3 regions of the Streptomyces sp. NPDC096324 genome follow, and region 3 is predicted to be linked to each of the others. Evidence: riboswitches for the same ligand, from Rfam matches in the RefSeq annotation. Region 3 holds a riboswitch; each other region holds the start of a gene.
The links. Region 3 has a riboswitch for cobalamin ahead of ACIQ7M_RS00970 ((2Fe-2S) ferredoxin domain-containing protein). Riboswitches for the same ligand answer to the same signal wherever they lie in the genome.

Region 1 (4,802 bases), on a different contig from region 3:
TGCGCGCGGCCCGCGCGAAGGCCACAGTCGGTGAGATCTCCGACGCCCTGGAGAAGGTGTACGGGCGGCACGCGGGCCAGATCCGTACGATCTCCGGGGTGTACCGCAACGAGGCAGGGGAGTCCCCGTCCGTGGACCGTACCCGCACGCTGGTGGACGCGTTCGAGGAGGCCGAGGGCCGGCGCCCGCGCATCCTGGTCGCCAAGATGGGCCAGGACGGTCACGACCGCGGCCAGAAGGTGATCGCGACCGCTTTCGCCGACCTGGGCTTCGACGTCGACGTCGGCCCGCTGTTCCAGACGCCGGGTGAGGTCGCCCGTCAGGCGGTGGAGGCGGACGTGCACATCGTGGGCGTCTCGTCGCTGGCCGCCGGGCACCTCACCCTCGTACCGGCGCTGCGCGAGGAACTCGCGGCGGAGGGCCGGGAGGACATCATGATCGTGGTCGGCGGGGTCATCCCGCCGCAGGACGTGCCGACGCTGCTGGAGATGGGCGCCGCTGCGGTCTTCCCGCCCGGGACGGTGATCCCGGACGCGGCGTACGACCTCGTCCAGCGGCTCTCTGCCGACCTCGGGCACGACCTGTGATCCCACTCGACACCTATGTCAAGGGTGTGCTCGACGGGAAGCGGGCGCTGGTCGCCCGCGCCATCACGCTCGTCGAGTCCACCCGGCCCCAGCACCGGGCGCTGGCACAGGAGTTGCTGACCGAGCTGCTCCCGTACAGCGGGAAGGCCCGGCGGATCGGCGTCAGCGGGGTGCCGGGCGTGGGCAAGTCGACGTTCATCGACGCATTCGGCACGATGCTGACCTCGCTCGGGTTCCGGGTAGCGGTGCTCGCCGTCGACCCGTCCTCCACCCGTACGGGCGGCTCGATCCTCGGTGACAAGACGCGTATGGAGCGTCTGGCCGTGGACCCGGCCGCGTTCATCCGCCCCTCCCCCACCGCCGGCACGCTCGGCGGGGTGGCGAAGGCGACCCGCGAGTCGATCGTGGTGATGGAGGCGGCCGGCTACGACGTGGTGCTGGTGGAGACCGTCGGCGTCGGCCAGTCCGAGACGGCGGTCGCGAACATGGTCGACTCCTTCCTGCTGCTGACGCTGGCGCGTACCGGGGACCAGTTGCAGGGCATCAAGAAGGGTGTCCTGGAGCTGGCCGACGTGATCGCCGTCAACAAGGCGGACGGCCCGCACGAGCGTGACGCGCAGTCGGCAGCGCGTGAACTGGCGGGCGCGCTGCGGCTGATGCACGGCAAGGACGCCGCCTGGACGCCGCCGGTGCTGAGTTGCAGCGCCCGTGAGTCGGCGGGTCTGGACACGCTCTGGGACCGTCTGGAGCAGCACCGGGTGCTGCTCGACTCGACCGGCCGTCTCGCCGAGAAGCGCCGTGACCAGCAGGTGGACTGGACCTGGACGATGGTCCGGGACGAGCTGCTCGGCCGTCTGCACGCCGATCGGGCCGTACGGGCCGTCGCCCCCGACCTCGAACGGCAGGTCCGCGAGGGCGGGTTGACGGCGACGCTCGCGGCGGAGCGGATTCTGAAGGTCTTCGGCGGCGAGGGCCGCTGACGCGAACGGCGGTGGCGGGGCAGGTCGGAGCCCGGCCACCGCTCGGACCCACAACACGACAGGCCCCCGGAGAGATCCGGGGGCCTGTCGTGTGTGTGCCGGTGGTTCAGTTCGCGGCGGGAACGGATCGGCCCGAAGGAGCTGTCGCGGGCCTGGGGTTGAGCATGCGCTCGGCCAACTCGCCGAAGACCAGGCCGAATCCGGCCCACAGGACGGTCTGGATGGCGAGGGCGGAGAGCCTGAACCGCCAGAGCAGGGTGGCCGGGAAGTCCTTGGGCACCTCGTTGATGACGGGCAGGAACTCGTAGGCGAGTCCGATCACGACGGCGAAGGCGGCCACCGCGACCACGGTGGCGTACCAGGTGCCGAGGCTGGGCGCGAGGCGCTTGCCGAGGATGGTGGCTCCCACCGCGAGAAGCACGCTGAGGACCATCATCAGGAAGTACAGGGTGGTCCGCTTGCCGATGGTGTCGGGGTCGCCGACCGACGGCGGGTTGGCCGGGTACTTCAGGAACGGCACGACGTACACGGCCAGGAGCGCGGTCCCGGACAGCAGGAGCGCGGTCGCGCGCGGGCCGAAGCGGCCCACTCGGCCGAGGGCGAAGCAGTAGGCGAGCGCGGCGATTCCGCCGAAGGAGACGCCGTAGACCAGGACGCCGGTGGCGAGGCCCGCGGTGGACTGGAGGCTGCGGGAGACGAGTTCGACCTCGTGCCCGTGTGCGTGGGAGTGGGCCTCCTCGAAGCCGATCGCGCTGTCGACGCTCGGTTCACCGAGCAAGTAGGCGACGACCAGGGCCAGTACACCGGCCGCGAGGCCGGCGAGCATGCCGCGTACGAGGAGGTTTCTTACCGTTGCGGAGTTCATGATGAGCGCTCTCCCTCGCGTCAGTGGCAGGGGAAGCCGAGCAGGTGGCGGGCGTCGTGCACCCACTCGTGGACGTCCTCGCCGGAGACGACGGAGGTGGCGCCCTGTTCGGCGCCGACGAAGTACAGCAGGACCAGCATCAGGATGCCGAAGAAGGCCGCCCAGGGGACGATCGCACCGATCGGCAGCTTGGCGGGGAGAGCGGGGGTGGTGGCTGTCGGCGGAGCGACGGTCTGCGCCATGGCAGGACCTCCTCGGGAGTTCGCGTCCCATCTCGGTGGTGCACAGGATGACGCCTACGGGTCTGACTCACGAGGCCCAGCGTGGCTGGGACGTCTCGTTCACAGTGGCGCGACCGTGCCGGATTTCCGCCGGCTTCCGTCTTGACGTCATCGATATCGGACCGACCGTACCGCGTGGCGCGTTTCTGGCCAAGACCGCGCCGACCGGGGTGATCTTCCTCTCGTCCCAGGTGACGCGCCGGTCCTCAGTGCCGCCCCGGGTCCGTTCAGGTGCCGGACTCGCCGTCGGACAGGCCGAGTTCGCGTTCGCCCAGGGGTGTGAAGAAGCGCTCGACGTCGGCGTCGGTGACCTCGGCGAGTGTGGCCGGGGACCAGCGCGGCTCGCCGTCCTTGTCGATGATCTGGGCCCGGACGCCTTCCACCAGGTCGGGTGCGGACAGGGCGGCGCAGGAGACGCGGTACTCCTGGTCGAGCACCCGCTCCAGCGATCCGAGCCGCCGGGCCCGGCGCAGGGAGGCCAGCGTGACCTTCAGGGCGGTGGGCGAGTTGCCGAGCAGGATCTCCGCCGTCTCCTTGGCGGCCGGGTCGTCGGCCGCGAGGAGCCGCCGGATGATCTCCTCGACGGTGTCGGCGCCGTAGCAGGCGTCGATCCACTCGCGCCGCTCGGCGAGTTCGGCCGGCGGGGCGGGCCGCGCGTGAGTGGCCAGGGCCTCGGCCACGGACCCTTCCGCGAGGTCGGACAGGAACCGTCGGAGCGAGGAGGACGGCAGACAGTGGTCGGCGAGGCCGCACAGCAGCGCGTCCCCGGCGCCGATCGAGGCGCCTGTCAGGGCGAGATGGGTGCCGAGTTCGCCCGGGGCGAGGGCGAGCAGACGGGTGCCGCCGACGTCGGGGACGAAACCGATGCCGGTCTCGGGCATGGCGACGCGTGAGCGCTCGGTGACGATCCGGACGCTGCCGTGCGCCGAGACACCGACTCCGCCGCCCATCACGATGCCGTCCATCACCGCCACGTACGGCTTGGGGTAGCGGGCGATACGGGCGTTGAGGTGGTATTCGTCGCGCCAGAACGCGGCCGACGCGGTGCCGTCCCCGTCGCGCGCGTCGTCGTGGACGACCCGGATGTCGCCGCCCGCGCACAGGCCGCGTTCCCCGGCGCCGGTGATGACGACGGTCTCGACGGCGGGGTCGTGTTCCCAGGCGGTGAGCGCCCGGTCGATCCGGCGCACCATCGCGTGGTTCAGGGCGTTCAGCGCCCTGGGCCGGTTGAGGACGATGTGGCCGGCCCGTCCTTCGGTGCGCAGCAGGACGGATTCCTCCGCTCCGGGCATCGGGGTGCCGTTCATCCGGACACCCCGCTCGGGCGGCGGGTCACGATGGCGCACATGATCTCGGTGGTTCCTTCCACGCTCCGGCCGGCCCGCGGGTCACGACGGCCTCCGCGCCACCGTACCCACCGCAACCACCTGTGATCGAACGACCGCGCGCCCAGCCCTCTCCGGCCTCGCCCAGCATCGGCGGGCCGGGCAGGCCGGCCGCGCACCTGCCCGTGCGAGGGTGCTCCCATGACTGATGCCGATGGAGCGACGCACAGGAAGGGCAGGGCTGTGGCCGACGGCAAGAGACGCGTCTTCCTCGACAACGACGAAACCGGATCCGGGTGGATGTTCGTCGTGGTGGCCGCACCGACTGGCGTCATCTACCGGACTCAAGGCGGAGGTTACGGCTGTATTCCCTACGAGCAGGAGGGCTATCTGCTGCCCTTCTACGTCCCCGGTGCGGACGCCGGCTTGAGCGATCTGTTCGTCGGTGAGCTCAAGGGCTGCGGATCAAGACAGTTCAACTGGCCGCAGAATCTGCTCGACCGGCTACGCCGGGAGGTCGCCGACCTGTGCATCTGGGGGTCGGCCAACCAGGAGGACGTACTGCCCACTCCGCTGGTTCTCGACGAGTCCCGACTTGCGGAGGCCGACGAAGCCTGGATTCCCGTTCTGACTCCGGACGGGCAGGGGTTTCTCGTCTGGCAGAACTCCGACTGACGTTCGCCCAGGACCGACCTGACCGGATGGGTGACACCGATCGCCGGAGGCTCGGCCGGACCACCGTGTCGTTTGCCGACACGGCTCTC
Region 2 (4,802 bases), on a different contig from region 3:
CCGCTCGGCGGGAATGGCCTTCAGTCCGGTGCGCAGCAGTTCGGCGGCCTCCGCCGTGCTCGGGACCCGCGGGGAGTGGATGTCGTACACCCCGGGCCCGGCCTCGCGCGGGTAACCGTGCGCGGCGAGTTCGCGGGCGACCTGCATGTGCGAGCGGGCGGCCTCGAGGCTGATGACGTCGGCGTCGAGGTCGTCGATGGCCTGGACGATGTCGCCGAACTCGGCGTAGCACATGTGGGTGTGGATCTGCGTCTCGGGCCGCACGCCACCCGTGGTGAGCCGGAAGGCCTCAGTGGCCCAGGCCAGGTACGCCGGGCGGTCGGCGCCTCGCAGCGGCAGGGTCTCGCGGAGGGCCGGCTCGTCGACCTGGATGACCGAAGTCCCGGCCGTCTCGAGGTCGTTGACCTCGTCCCGCAGAGCGAGGGCGACTTGGCGGGCGGTGTCGCCGAGGGGCTGGTCGTCGCGGACGAAGGACCAGGCGAGCATGGTGACCGGGCCGGTGAGCATGCCCTTCACCGGCCGGGAGGTGAGCGACTGGGCGTACGTCGTCCAGCGCACGGTCATCGGTTCGGGCCGGGAGATGTCCCCGGCCAGGATCGGTGGACGGACGTAGCGCGTGCCGTAGGACTGCACCCAACCATGCTGTGTGGCCAGGTATCCCGTCATCTGCTCGGCGAAGTACTGGACCATGTCGTTGCGTTCGGGTTCGCCGTGCACGAGAACGTCCAGGCCGGCCTTCTCCTGGAAGGAGATGACCTCCTGGATCTCCGCCTTGATGCGCTCCTCGTAACCGGCCGCGTCGATACGTCCCTTGCGCAGGTCGGCGCGGGCGGTGCGCAGTTCGCCGGTCTGCGGGAAGGAGCCGATCGTGGTGGTCGGCAGCAGAGGCAGGCCGAGATGGGCGCGTTGGGCCGCCGCGCGCCCGGCGTAGGGCTGGGGGCGGCGGCCGTCGGCGTCCGCGACGGCTGCGGTGCGGGCCCGTACGACGGGGTCGTGCGTGATCGGCGAGTTCACCCGCGAGGCCAAATCAGCTCGGTTCGCGGCGAGTTCACCCGCGATCGCGTCGGTGCCGAGGCCGAGTCCCTTGGCGAGGGCGACGATCTCGACGGTCTTCTGCCGGGCGAAGGCGAGCCAGCGCAGGAGCTGCGGGTCGATGTCCCGTTCGGCGGTCGTGTCGAGCGGGACGTGGAGCAGGGAGCAGGACGCCGACACGTCGACCCGGTCGGCGAGACCCAGCAGGGTGCCGAGGGTGGCGAGGGACTTGGCCAGATCGTTGATCCAGATGTTGCGGCCGTTGACGACGCCGGCGACCAGCCGCTTGCCGGGCAGGCCGCCCGCGGTCGCGAGGGCTTCGAGGTTGGCGGCCCCGGCGTCGGTGAAGTCGAGGGCGAGTCCGTCGACGGGGGCCTTGGCCAGTACCGGCAGGGCGTCGCCGAGCCGGTCGAAGTAGGAGGCGACCAAGAGCTTCGGCCGGTCGGTCAGGGAACCGAGAGCGTGGTAGGCGTGCGCGGCGGCGTCCAGTTCGGCCGAGGTGCGGTCCTGGACGAGGGCGGGCTCGTCGAGCTGAATCCACTCGGCTCCGGCCGCGCGCAGGTCGGCGAGGACCTCGGCGTACACCGGCAGCAACCGGTTCAGCAGGGTGAGCGGCTCGAAGTCGGCGGGCACGCCCGGGGCGGGCTTGGCGAGCAGCAGGTAGGTGACCGGGCCGACCAGTACCGGGCGGGCGCCGAGCCCGAGGGCGAGAGCCTCGTTCAGCTCGGCGACCTGCTTGGTGGAGTCGGCCGTGAAGACGGTGTCCGGCCCCAACTCGGGCACCAGGTAGTGGTAGTTGGTGTCGAACCACTTGGTCATCTCCAGCGGTGCGACATCCTGCGTGCCGCGGGCCATGGCGAAGTAGCCCGCCAGGTCGTCCGCCTCCAGGGCGGCCCGGTGGCGGGCGGGGATCGCGCCGACCATGACGGTGGTGTCCAGGACGTGGTCGTAGTACGAGAAGTCACCGGTCGGGACCTCGTCGATACCCACGTCGGTGAGCCGGCGCCAGTTGGCGGCGCGAAGGTCGGCGGCGGTGCGGTGGAGGGCGTCGCCGGTGACGCGGCCCTTCCAGTAGCCCTCGATCGCCTTCTTCAGTTCCCGGTCAGGTCCCTGGCGGGGGTAGCCGTACACGGTGGCCCGTGCTGCCGCGGTCGCGGACTTCGCTGTCACGGAAATCTCCTTCGCGAGATATCTCCTTGGGATCCCGGCAACGGGACGCGAGCGCGAAGGGGTGACGAACCGGGCGGAACCGATCTCGCGCGGAGCAGCGCGATCTTCCGTCCGACATGTACGCCGACCCGCCCACGAGGTCACCGGGATGTCCGCGCACGATTCCTTTCGCGCGCGGGCAACGGGCAGGTCTTCGGACTCACGGGCACGTCTCCTCGTACACACTTCGTACGAGCGATACGAGACACCTACTGGCCGTCGCTTCCCAGACCCTGTTCGTCGGGTCCAGTGCGTATGACGGCGGTCGTTCCCGCTCACCGCTGCGGGGCAGTCCCGGATTCCCACCGGGTTCCCTCTTACGACGCATCCCGCCTGGCGGACGGGGCGAACCAGCTGCACGGCCCAGCCTAGGGCAATCCACCCGCGCGGCCGATCACATCCGGCATTCGGACGGTGAGGTGGGACACGGGAGCGGCGTCCGTGGGACGCGGCGACGGTGGGAAACGCGTCCCCTTGCCGAAGACTTCCGAGGCTGGGAAGGAGTGCGCACCTGGCACTCCCTGCTACGCCCTGACCCTCTCAGCGGAACACCACCCTGGTGGCCACATCCAACCGACCTGGGGCATCCGTGACCGAGCACCCTCCGAGGAACGGCAGTTCGAGACCAACACGGTGCACGCAGCGGGGGAGGTCATGCGCAACCTCACCGCTGAAATCCGCACGTTCATTGCGGGCGTCGCGGAGTAGCTCGAAACTGTCCCGCAACCCGGGGCTTCTTCCCGGCGCTGGGCCTTAGCCGGTATTCCCGGGCCTGTGACCGTGTGCTGTGGCAGTCTTCCAGCATGCCGGCAGAGCTGAGAGAACACGCAGGTCGTCACTTCGCCATCCAGTTCCACTACGCCTTGCCCGACGACTCCTGGGCTGTGGAGCTGAGCGAGGCCGTGCCTGCGCCGGCCGCGTGGGCTGAGACGACCCATCTGCCTGGGCCACCCTTCCTCGCGGCGCTCGTCCCCGACGAGGACCCTGACCTGGAGCCGACCGTCCGCATCTACAGCCCCGACGGGCACACCATCCCCTACGAGATCATGCAATGGTTCATGGAGGAGGTGGCCGACCAGGTGGAACGCTGCCGCATCGCGTTCGAGCAGGGTGAACCCGAAGCATTGAAATGATCACGCAGCGGCTGGTGTGATCACGGCGTCGGAGCCGTCCTGATCCGGCGGTAGTGACAGCCCTAATCCGGTGGTAGCGACATCCCTGCGAGACGTACGCGCCGGCTGTTCCGGCAGCAGAGGTTGGTCGCGATGACGGTCACGTGGGTGTCGGGCTGACTCCTTGAGTCGTCCGGGGACTTGATCCCTGTATTCAGAGGTGATGCCCGACGCTCTCGCGACCGCCATCATCGTCAACACTGCTCGCTTGATCACTCGTTGGTATCTGTGGTGCGAGCCCGCCGCATGGTGACCCCTCGCGATGCCCGAGCCGCTTCAGCTCCAAACGCAGACCGGGGCCCGTGCGGTGAGCTGGTGCCACGAACAGCTAGAGGTGGCGGACCGACCTCGTGTCGAGTCCTTGTGGATCGCTCGGGCCATCACCCGCCGCCGTGGGGGTGGGGCGAGCCCGGGAGGACCTTCGCCGTCAGGCTCGGCTGCGAGATCCGCCACGCCCATCGGCTCGGCTATTCCGACGGGGTCGACCTCGCCAACGCCTCCGCCGCCACCCCCATCGGCATGGGCTGCCGCGTCTGCGAACGCCTCGACTGTCCCCAGCGCGCGGCACCGCCCTCGGCCGGCCCCTGCGGATCGACCAGAACGCCAGCACGTTCGTTCCGTACCCAGTGACCGATCAATCGAACTGACGGTATGACGGGCTTGATGGCGCCCCGAAGCCGGGCGGGCCATGTCCGAGGCCGGCGCACCCGGTGCCCATGCGGAATCGACGTGCAGTCGTGAGGGTGATGGCGATTCCCGGCGAGACAGCCGACCCTTCGACGGGTTAGGTTAGGCAAACCTAACTAGCCTATTCGTTCCGGAGGTCCGGATGCGTCGTACCCCAATCCGTAACACTGCGCCGACGGCCGTCGAGCGCGTCCGCTCGATCCTGGCCGCCGCCCATTCCATGACGGTGGTGTGCGACGGGCGGTACGAGGAGGTCCGGCGGCTCGACGGGACCGGTGCCATGGGTCATTTCCACCTGCACGCCCCGTTCGAGGGCGCCGGTGCCGGTGTCGGTGTCGGTGTCCGGACGAGCGGCCGGATCCCTGTCCGGCTCGAACTCACCGACATCGCCCCCACTCCCGTACGCGACCGTCTGCGAGCCCGTGTCACCCTGACCGGCCTGCTGGCCCGGCCGCACGACCCCGACTCCGCGGAGAGCACGTGCATGGAGTTCGGGCAGGGAATGCTCGAGGATGCCTCGGGGTGTTCGTACGTGACGCTCCACGAGCTGGAGGCGACGGAGCTCGACCCGCTGGCGACCAGTGAGGCCGGCATGCTGACCCACCTCGTCGACGAGCACGCGGAACTCGTGCCCCTGCTCCTGCGCCTGGTCCGCCCTGTCCCGGACGGCGGCGTGCTGCGCGCGCTCCCGGTCGGAGTCGA
Region 3 (4,802 bases):
AGACGGACGACTTCGCGACCGCGTGGGGCGGCATCTCCGGACTCCAGTTGAGCCTCGCCGCCGTGTGGACCGAGGCGCGCGGACGCGGCCACGGCCTGGAGGACGTGGTCCGCTGGATGTCCTCCCGCACGGCCGAACTGGTCGGCCTGGGCGGCAGGAAGGGCGCCATCGCCGCGGGCCACGACGCCGACTTCGCGGTGTTCGCCCCCGACGAGACCTTCACCGTCGACCCCGCCGCGCTCCAGCATCGCAACCGGGTGACGGCGTACGCGGGCAGGACCCTCGACGGCGTCGTGAGGTCGACCTGGCTGCGCGGCGAACGCGTCTTCGCGGACGGCGAGTTCACCGATCCGCGGGGTCACCTCCTGACCCGTACGACCTGACCCCCCACCCCGCCCGAACCCCAGCCTCGACCCGACCCGATCCTCCCGCCCCGACCGATCCTCCAGCCCCGACCCGATCCTCCCGCCCCGCGGCGGCCCGACTCCCGAAAGGAACCCCTGATCACCGTGACGGCGACCCAGAGCTTCACCGGAGACGCGCACCCCTACGGCGGCGGTGACCCGTACGCGGACTACCGCACCGCCGACTTCCCCTTCACCCGGTACGCCAACCTGGCGGACCGGCAGCTCGGCGCGGGTGTGGTCGCCGCCAACGACGAGTTCTTCGCCCAGCGCGAGAACCTTCTCGTGGCCGGGCCCGCCGAGTTCGACCCCGAGCACTTCGGTCACAAGGGCAAGGTCATGGACGGCTGGGAGACCCGGCGGCGCCGCGGTGCCTCCGCCGAGCACCCGTGGCCGGCCGCCGAGGACCACGACTGGGCCCTGGTGCGGCTCGGCGCCCCCGGTGTGATCCGCGGGATCGTCGTCGACACCGCCCACTTCCGCGGCAACTATCCGCAGGCGGTGTCGGTCGAGGGCGCCTCGGTGCCCGGTTCGCCCTCACCCGAGGAACTCCTGGCGGACGAGGTGAAGTGGACGACCCTGGTACCACGCACACCGGTCGGCGGTCACGCCGCCAACGGATTCGCCGTCTCCGTCGAGCAGCGCTTCACCCACCTGCGGGTCAACCAGCATCCCGACGGGGGCATCGCGCGACTGCGGGTGTACGGCGAGGTCGTGCCCGACCCGCGCTGGCTGTCCGCCCTCGGCACCTTCGACGTGGTCGCCCTGGAGAACGGCGGACAGGTCGAGGACGCCTCCGACCTCTTCTACTCACCGGCCACCAACACCATCCAGCCCGGCCGTTCACGCAAGATGGACGACGGCTGGGAGACCCGCAGGCGACGCGACGACGGCAACGACTGGATCCGCTACCGGCTCGTCGCCCGGTCCGAGATCCGCGCCGTCGAGATCGACACGGCGTACCTGAAGGGCAACAGCGCCGGATGGGCCTCGGTGTCGGTGCGCGACGGAGACGCGGGGGAGGGGGAGTGGACGGAGATCCTGCCCCGCACCCGGCTCCAGCCCGACACCAATCACCGCTTCACCCTCGCCGCACCCGCCGTCGCCACGCACGCGCGCGTGGACATCTTCCCGGACGGCGGCATCTCCCGCCTGCGCCTCTTCGGCTCCCTGACGGAGGAGGGGGCGTCCCGCCTGGCGGCACGCCACCAGGAACTGGGCGGCTGAGCCGCCCAGTTCCGCAGCCGGGCGAACCGTCACCGGGGCCTACGCGGGGGCCGTCCCGGAGAGGGCCCCCGCGCTGCGGTCACTGGCCCGCACCCTAGGCAAGGGGCCCCGCCAGGGGGCTCATCGCGTGCGCTGCCCCGGCAGAGGCCGCCCCCCCCGCACGGGCCCCTCGGCATGCGCTGCCCCTCGGCGTTGGCTGCCCCTCGGCCGGACTCGCTCCCACGGCCGGGGGTCCCCCCGACAGGGGCTGCCCTTTGTACGGAGCTGGTCCCCCGGCAGGGGATCTCCCCGGCATGGGCTGCCCCGCCCGCAAGGGCGCCCGCACCCGCGCTCCGGTCCTCACGCCGCGTGTCCGCCGTCCACCGCGAACTCCGCCCCCGTGACGTAGGCCGCCTCGCCGCCCGCCAGATACGCGACGATCGACGCGACCTCTTCGGCGGCGCCGAAGCGGCCCACGGCGGTCATCGCGCTCTGACCCGCCGCGTAGGGGCCGTTCGCCGGGTTCATGTCCGTGTCGACGGGGCCGGGATGGACGATGTTGGCGGTGATCCCGCGGTCGCCGAGTTCCCGCGCCAGTGCCTTGGTCAGGCCGATCAGCGCGGACTTGCTCATCGCGTAGAGCGTCCCTCCCGGACCGGGGACGCGCTGGGTCATGCAACTGCCGATCGTGACGATCCGCCCGCCGTCCCCGAGGTGCGGCGCGGCCGACCGGGAAGCCAGGAAGACCCCCCGGACATTCACGTCGAGCACCCGGTCCACGTCCGCCAGGGTCAGGGATGCGAGCGGACCCAGCACCCCCACCCCCGCGTTGTTGACGAGGACGTCGAGCCGCCCGAACTCCGCGACGACCCTGTCCGCCACCGTGCCGGCCTCCGCCGCGTCGGAGGCGTCCGCCCTCAGGGCGAGTCCCCTGCGCCCGAGCGCCTCGACACCCCGTACGACGTCCTCCGCGGCCTCCTTGCCGCTCACATAGGTGACGGCCACGTCCGCGCCCTCGCGGGCCAGCCGCAGCGCCGTCGCGGCCCCGATGCCCCGGCTCCCGCCGGTCACGAGGGCCACCTTGCCGTTCATGTCTCGCTGAGAAGTCATGGACCCATCCCAGCCGTTCGAGCCGTGTGGCGCTGGCGGCCAACGGACACCGACATCGGTGGATGACATGATGATCGACGACATAGGGCGACGGCGGAACGAGGAAGCCGGTGTGAATCCGGCGCGGTCCCGCCACTGTGACCGGTGACTGCGCTGCGGCAGGCCACCGCCCCGACCGGGGCGGGGAGGCGGAGCGTTCAAGGATCCGGGAGCCAGGAGACTCACGCGGTCGCCTCCTCGAGCGACACCGGGGCGGATCTCCCCGGGAGGGGAGTGGTGTGCCGTGCCCGAGACACCTTCGGAAGAGACACCGGGGGAGCCCGTGGTGGGCGGACCCGTTCCGTGCCGGGTCGTCGTGTGCCGGGACTGCTGCTGCGGCAGTCCCAAGGTGACCGGAGTGGATCACGCCGCACAGACCGCGCGGCTGCGCGCGGCGGTACCGGTGCGCGTCTCCGAGTGCCTCGACGTGTGCGACCAGGCCAACGTCATCGTCGTACAGCCGTCCGCCGCGGGCCGGGCCGCCGGCGCACGGCCCGTCTGGCTCGGACTCGTCAACGACCCCGACGCGACCGAGGACATCGTGGCCTGGGTGCGCGCCGGCGGTCCCGGACTGGCTCCGCCGCCGGACATCCTCGATCTGTACACCTTCACCCCACCGAGGCGCCCGGCGGATTCCTGAAGCCCGCGCACCTCACGTGGAACGACCGGCCCCGGGGCACCGAGCGTGACGTCCCGGGGCTTTCCGATGCCCTGTCAGGACGTAACAGGCCAAGGACGTTTGCGTCCAGCCGATCTCTCTTCCACCCCTCGTGACCTGCGGCGAAAGTAGTTCTTGCCACCGGGAGATCCGCCCGGGACGACCTCCACGGCTGCACCTGCAGGGCAGCCGGGCGGTCGGTGACGTGCCTTCGCCCGTTCGACTTCACACCGCAGGAGAGATCATGAAGTTCAGCCACGCCGTCCGCCGTACCACCGCAGCAGTCGCCGCCGTCGGCGCGATGTCCCTCGGCATGGTCGCGACCACCGCCGGCGCCGCGCACGCCGTCGCCTCGTGCTCCGGTGACGTGTCGGTGTACGGCACGCTGGCGGACGGACGGCTGACGTACACGCAGATCGCGCCGGACACGGGCAACCGCGTCAAGACGCTCATCGGCCCGAACCTCGGCTTCACGCCCAAGGCGATGGCGACGCTCAACTTCAACACGGTCCTGGTCACGTCCACCACCGGCGACCTCTACCGGGTCGACATCCAGACGAACAACACCTCCCTCGGGGTCGCGGGAGTCGTCAAGATCTGGGACGGCGGCTGGACCTTCGACAAGATGGTCTACGACGGAGCCGGACACCTCTACGGAACCGTCGACGGCCAGCTCCACCAGTACGTCGTCTCGCAGCCCAAGCCCGCGGGCTCGGCCCACATAGGCCAGCACGTCGTGATCGACACCGGCTTCGTCCTCAAGACGCTCGCCGCGGCCGGCGACGACCGCATCGTCGCCTCGACCGCGGACGGCCGGCTGCTCAGCTACAAGATCAACGGAGTGAACGACTGGGACCTCTCGGTCCTCAAGGCGAGCGGCTGGTCGGCGGTCGACTCGCTCTCCTCGCCGGGTGGCGGCCTCTACTACGGCCGCACCAACGGCGGCATGTACTGGTACTCCGACGCCGACCCGACCGACGGCGACGGCAGCGACGTCACCTACCACTCGGACGACCCGGTGGACGCCTCCGGCTGGACCCAGAGCCTGCTGTCGGCCTACGCGAACAACTGCGCCTACGTGCCGTCGGCGCCGCCGAAGTCCGTCCAGGGCGGCACCATCTACCGCAGCGAGGTCATGGACCGGGCCAAGAACTGGTACTCCCGCAACGTCCAGTACGACCAGGGCGCCTCCGCCGTGGACGTCGATGGCGACCACTCCTACCGCACCGACTGCTCCGGCTTCGTCTCCATGGCCTGGCACCTCACCAACTCCCTGACGACCGAGACGCTTCCCAGCGCGAGCACGCAGATCAGCAAGGCCGACCTCCTGCCCGGTGACGCGCTGAACGACTACTCCGAGCACGCCGTCATCTTCGCGGGCTGGA

Region 1: another riboswitch for cobalamin. It lies ahead of ACIQ7M_RS17940 (CbtB-domain containing protein); the one in region 3 lies ahead of ACIQ7M_RS00970 ((2Fe-2S) ferredoxin domain-containing protein).
Region 2: another riboswitch for cobalamin. It lies ahead of metE (5-methyltetrahydropteroyltriglutamate--homocysteine S-methyltransferase); the one in region 3 lies ahead of ACIQ7M_RS00970 ((2Fe-2S) ferredoxin domain-containing protein).

The regions. Positions count from the first base shown of each region.
Region 1 covers NZ_JBIWFK010000006.1:180,314-185,115, reverse strand. Annotated here, with positions in the region: gene scpA (methylmalonyl-CoA mutase) at 1-587, shown strand, start outside; gene meaB (methylmalonyl Co-A mutase-associated GTPase MeaB) at 584-1,567, shown strand; gene ACIQ7M_RS17945 (CbtA family protein) at 1,674-2,432, opposite strand; gene ACIQ7M_RS17940 (CbtB-domain containing protein) at 2,453-2,674, opposite strand; cobalamin riboswitch at 2,715-2,859, opposite strand; gene ACIQ7M_RS17935 (enoyl-CoA hydratase/isomerase family protein) at 2,941-4,005, opposite strand; gene ACIQ7M_RS17930 (DUF6210 family protein) at 4,240-4,713, shown strand.
Region 2 covers NZ_JBIWFK010000006.1:406,936-411,737, forward strand. Annotated here, with positions in the region: gene metE (5-methyltetrahydropteroyltriglutamate--homocysteine S-methyltransferase) at 1-2,202, opposite strand, end outside; cobalamin riboswitch at 2,369-2,611, opposite strand; gene ACIQ7M_RS18840 (DUF6228 family protein) at 2,683-2,949, shown strand; gene ACIQ7M_RS18845 (hypothetical protein) at 3,045-3,374, shown strand; partial or broken gene ACIQ7M_RS18850 (short-chain fatty acyl-CoA regulator family protein) at 3,775-4,060, shown strand; gene ACIQ7M_RS18855 (DUF2470 domain-containing protein) at 4,243-4,802, shown strand, end outside.
Region 3 covers NZ_JBIWFK010000001.1:231,056-235,857, forward strand. Annotated here, with positions in the region: gene allB (allantoinase AllB) at 1-383, shown strand, start outside; gene alc (allantoicase) at 510-1,631, shown strand; gene ACIQ7M_RS00965 (3-oxoacyl-ACP reductase family protein) at 1,971-2,720, opposite strand; cobalamin riboswitch at 2,818-2,943, shown strand; gene ACIQ7M_RS00970 ((2Fe-2S) ferredoxin domain-containing protein) at 3,043-3,399, shown strand; gene ACIQ7M_RS00975 (tachylectin-related carbohydrate-binding protein) at 3,662-4,802, shown strand, end outside.